DNA from 2 places in the Bacillus sp. XF8 genome. Region 1 is predicted to be linked to the other one. Evidence: predicted binding sites of a transcription regulator. Region 1 holds the regulator's gene; the other holds the start of a gene.

Region 1 (2,210 bases):
GTGATTACTGCATTTGTGAATCAATTATTTTTTTTCGGGAAAAGTAAAGAGGAGAATATGACAAAAAATCGAAAAAACTGTTGTTGCAAAATGAAAATAAACAAAGTATACTAACACTCGTAAACTTAAGAGCTGAGGTACGTAGTCACTACTTAAAGGGTTAGGACCTCTCTGGACTAACTTTCCCCCGTGGTAGTGGAGCAAGCCAAATTGCAAATTAGTTTTCAATTCGAACAGTTAGATTAAATTTACAAGGGGGAACTGTAGAATGGATACTATGGACACGATGGGTCGTCACGTAATCGCTGAACTTTGGGATTGCGATTTCGACAAGCTTAATGACATGCCGTTTATTGAACAATTATTTGTGGATGCAGCACTAAGAGCTGGTGCTGAAGTACGTGAGGTTGCTTTTCATAAATTTGCACCGCAGGGTGTAAGTGGAGTTGTAATCATTTCGGAATCACACTTAACAATTCATAGCTTTCCAGAACACGGCTATGCAAGTATTGATGTTTATACTTGCGGGGATCGTATTGATCCAAATGTTGCTGCAGAATATATTGCAGAAGGTTTAAATGCGAAAACGCGAGAGAGCATCGAGCTTCCTCGAGGCACAGGTAGCTTCGAAATTAAGCATAGAGAAACAAAAGCTCTTTAAAAAAGAACATAATTGATTTAAAATGTAAAGAGGTGTATAATGCACCTCTTTTTAGTTTATATAAATTTGAAACTGTAAAATGGATAGATTGTTTTTGACGAATGGTCGCTTACTGTAAAGTGAACTTTTTAAAAGTAGAGTATCACTGAACGCGAATAGCGGGATAAGGTAGTGAGTAAATACAAATAGGTTATATAATATTGTATATATATTTTCACGTGTAGGTGAAGTAAAAAAATGAAGATTAAATTGCAAGGGAGTGAATGAGTTGCGTTGTCCAGCCTGTTTTCATAATGGTACAAGAGTATTGGATTCACGTCCGGTAGATGAGGGACGCTCCATTCGAAGAAGAAGAGAGTGTGAAAGTTGTTTAAATCGATTTACGACATTTGAACGAGTAGAAGAGCCACCTCTTATTGTTGTAAAAAAAGAGGGAACACGAGAAGAGTTTAATAAAGAAAAGATTTTGCGTGGATTAATTAAAGCGTGTGAAAAAAGACCTGTATCTTTAAAACAATTAGAAGAAGTAACACAAAATGTAGAACGTGAACTTCGAAATTTAGGAATATCAGAAGTGAAAAGTGATATGATTGGTGAAATCGTAATGGAAGCACTTCGAGATATTGATGATGTTGCTTATGTACGATTTGCTTCTGTGTACCGTCAATTTAAAGATTTAAATGTATTCATTGAAGAATTAAAAGATATACTGCAAAAAGAACGAGAATAAAGTGAAACTTTGAGCCTGCAAATAGTGGGGAAAAAGAGCTAGAAGCGCAAGCTATTAGCTCTTTTTCGCTAAGGAGTTATATACGTAGAATGGATGAAAGAAAGGAATTGCAAGAATGGAAAAACAGTCATGGATGGAGCTATTGCCAATTGATCGTTATAAAGTAAGCGTAAAAGGGTTGCTGCATAGTTACGATCGGAAGGTATTAACGATGTTATATCAACCATTAGTAGGTAGCAAGGCTTTTAGCTTATACATGACGCTGTGGGGAGAGCTAGAGCAGGATCGTGTATTTGGAAAAGAGAATACACATCACTCTCTTATGGTGACAATGCAAATGCAGCTTCCTGAAGTATATGAAGAACGGGTGAAATTAGAAGCGATTGGGCTTTTAAACGTATATATAAAAAAAGAAAAAGATATTCGAATGTTTATATACGAATTGCAGCCACCACTAACTCCAAAACAATTTTTTGATGATATTGTTTTAAGTATTTTCTTGTACAACAGATTAAGCCGGGCGAAATATAATCAAGTCAAACAATACTTCTTAGAAGAAGAGTTCGACTTTACTTCGTATGAAAATGTTACACATTCTTTTAATGATGTGTTTGGTTCATTTAACCCAGGACAATTTGAACATGCGCAAGAGGAACTTCGTATTCCGAAGACAACAGTGATGCCCGGAAATGAAAAGGGGACTGCTCCTAAGGTTTGGAATGACTTCTTCGACTTTTCTTTATTTGTAGAAGGGTTATCGACGCTTGTCCCAAGAAAGGCAATCACGGATCAAGTACGTGAATGTGTCATTACGCTAGC
Region 2 (2,210 bases), on a different contig from region 1:
AAATGTTTTCCGTACTCTTTATATACTGTATATGGTGCGAAAACATGGAATGGTTCATTTTTCTCAGCAAGCTCAAAGAACTTACTTGGAACGATAATACCGATTGATAGAGACTGAATACGGCTCTTCTCGTCGGCATTTATTTTTTTTGTATCAAGGAATTCAATAATATCCCAATGGAAAATGTTTAAATATACTGCACCGGCACCTTTTCGTTGGCCCAACTGATTCGCATATGAAAACGAATCTTCAAGTAATTTCATAACTGGTACAACACCGCTTGCTGCGTTATCGATGCCTTTAATTTGCTCACCGCGTGCACGTAGCTTAGAAAGGTTTAAAGCTACTCCTCCACCAATTTTCGATAGCTGCATCGCCGTATTAATATTAAATCCAATTGAATTTAAGCTATCATCCATCTCTAACAAGAAACAAGACACCATTTCTCCTCTTCTGCTTCTTCCCGCATTCAAAAAGGTTGGTGTCGCTGGTTGGTAGTTTTGTTTTACAATCATGCTCGCAAATTGTTTTGCTTTGTTAACATCACCGCGTCCTAAGTATAATGACACAATTGATACACGATCTTCGTAGCTTTCTAAGTATTGTTTTTGATCATTTGTTTTTAACGCATAATCCTTATAAAACTTAGATGCCGCCATATAAGATTGAAACGTGAAGTTTTCACCGTATGCAACGTTGTATACTTCCTCTACTTCCTCCAACTTATACTCGTCCAGAACGTTGTAATAGTAGTCATGTTCATTCATATACTCAATTCGCTCTGCCACGCTTTCAAAATGAACAGTATTCGCTCTCGCTTCTTCCATAAAGACTTCTAATGCTTCTTTATCTTTATGAAGCTGATAGAAACCGTCTTGCATTTGCGTGATTTCATTATTCAGTTCAATGTGTCGCAATCTCCCGCACCCTTTCTTTAAAATATTCTACATCTTTATTTGTTCCAGATAACTCAAATTTTGATACAATCGGTACTTCGTATCTGGTTGAGATTTTATCTGCACTTGCCCCGAACATATCTCCCCAGTTGCGATTGCCACTTGCAGATACGCCTTTTAAATTTGCATTATTGCGCTCTAAAAATTCTAAAACACGTTCCGGCACATTTCCAAAACCTGTTGTATACGTAATAAGAACAAAATCTTCGTCTACTATTAGATCTTCATTAATTTGAACGGCCGGCATATTTAATTTGTGGATGAAACGTTTCACGTTTCCTGTCATAGAATCATATGCAACCAACATTTCCGACCCTCCCTTTCTTTCTTTAATATCTAGATGCCGTTTCATGATTTCCCTATATATTGTATTACGTTTCAAAACAAGACACAAGATATATGTATAAATTCTTTCTTTTTTTAACTTTTACTTTTCGACATAACAAGTCGTTTTTTTTCAATACAAAGACTATGAAACAACATTCTAAAACTCATGTCAATAAAGTGCTTTTCGAAAAAGTTGTCAACGAATTTAACCATTTTCATAAAAATGTTAACAGTATGTTTTGTAAAAAACGATAAATGCTGGAGAAATTTCTTTCTCCAGCATCACACAAAAAAGAACAGACTTGAAATTGTAATCTGTTCGAAACCGGTTACACATTATTCAAATCACACAAGTAAGAATTTCTCTCCCTTGTGGATGAAACATTTATTACATCGAATACATACATATACTTTCTTTTTTGTTACATAATAAAAAATATCATTATTAATGGAAAGGACAATTATTATGGTACACCAATTTATTTGTTAGCGTGCTGAGAATTTTAAAAGGTGGTACACAAAGCGTCACTCATTCGCAATGTTCAATACGTAAAATATCCTTTATAAATAAATGGTGAAAATTCCCGTCTGTATCTTGCATTGTAAAAACTGGTGCTTCTTCATCAAAATATACAACCATTCCCTCTACATATTGATTCATATGCTGAAATTTCACAGTTGCTCGAATTTTAGTTTCTTGCTCATATGCTACTTTCAATTTTTCTATAACTTCTTTCGTACGTTTCCGTTTCTCTGGAAACATAACCATTCCTACGAATCGTTTTCCTGTGCCATCTTTCCACATATAATCCCAGTGCGGTAAAATACCTTGTTTAAATTCTCCCATAATTCTCCTCTCCTTTTCCCTCTATTAAGAACGCGGTGTTTCTGTATATGTATAAATAATTTTCCCGCCGCGCTGTGCAT

The links. The regulator NrdR, encoded in region 1, represses ribonucleotide reductase genes. The targets are predictions, from matches to a motif close to AACACNATATATNGTGTT.
Region 2: a site for NrdR is predicted at 1,312-1,329, ahead of nrdI (class Ib ribonucleoside-diphosphate reductase assembly flavoprotein NrdI). Genes of this name have one in related genera too.

What each region holds. Positions count from the first base shown of each region.
Region 1 is NZ_JAGDQK010000021.1:73,953-76,162, reverse strand. It holds gene speD (adenosylmethionine decarboxylase) at 278-661, shown strand; gene nrdR (transcriptional regulator NrdR) at 930-1,391, shown strand; gene J4P91_RS14550 (replication initiation and membrane attachment family protein) at 1,507-2,210, shown strand, end outside.
Region 2 is NZ_JAGDQK010000002.1:123,467-125,676, reverse strand. It holds gene nrdE (class 1b ribonucleoside-diphosphate reductase subunit alpha) at 1-917, opposite strand, end outside; gene nrdI (class Ib ribonucleoside-diphosphate reductase assembly flavoprotein NrdI) at 904-1,263, opposite strand; gene J4P91_RS01065 (hypothetical protein) at 1,813-2,130, opposite strand; gene J4P91_RS01060 (hypothetical protein) at 2,155-2,210, opposite strand, start outside.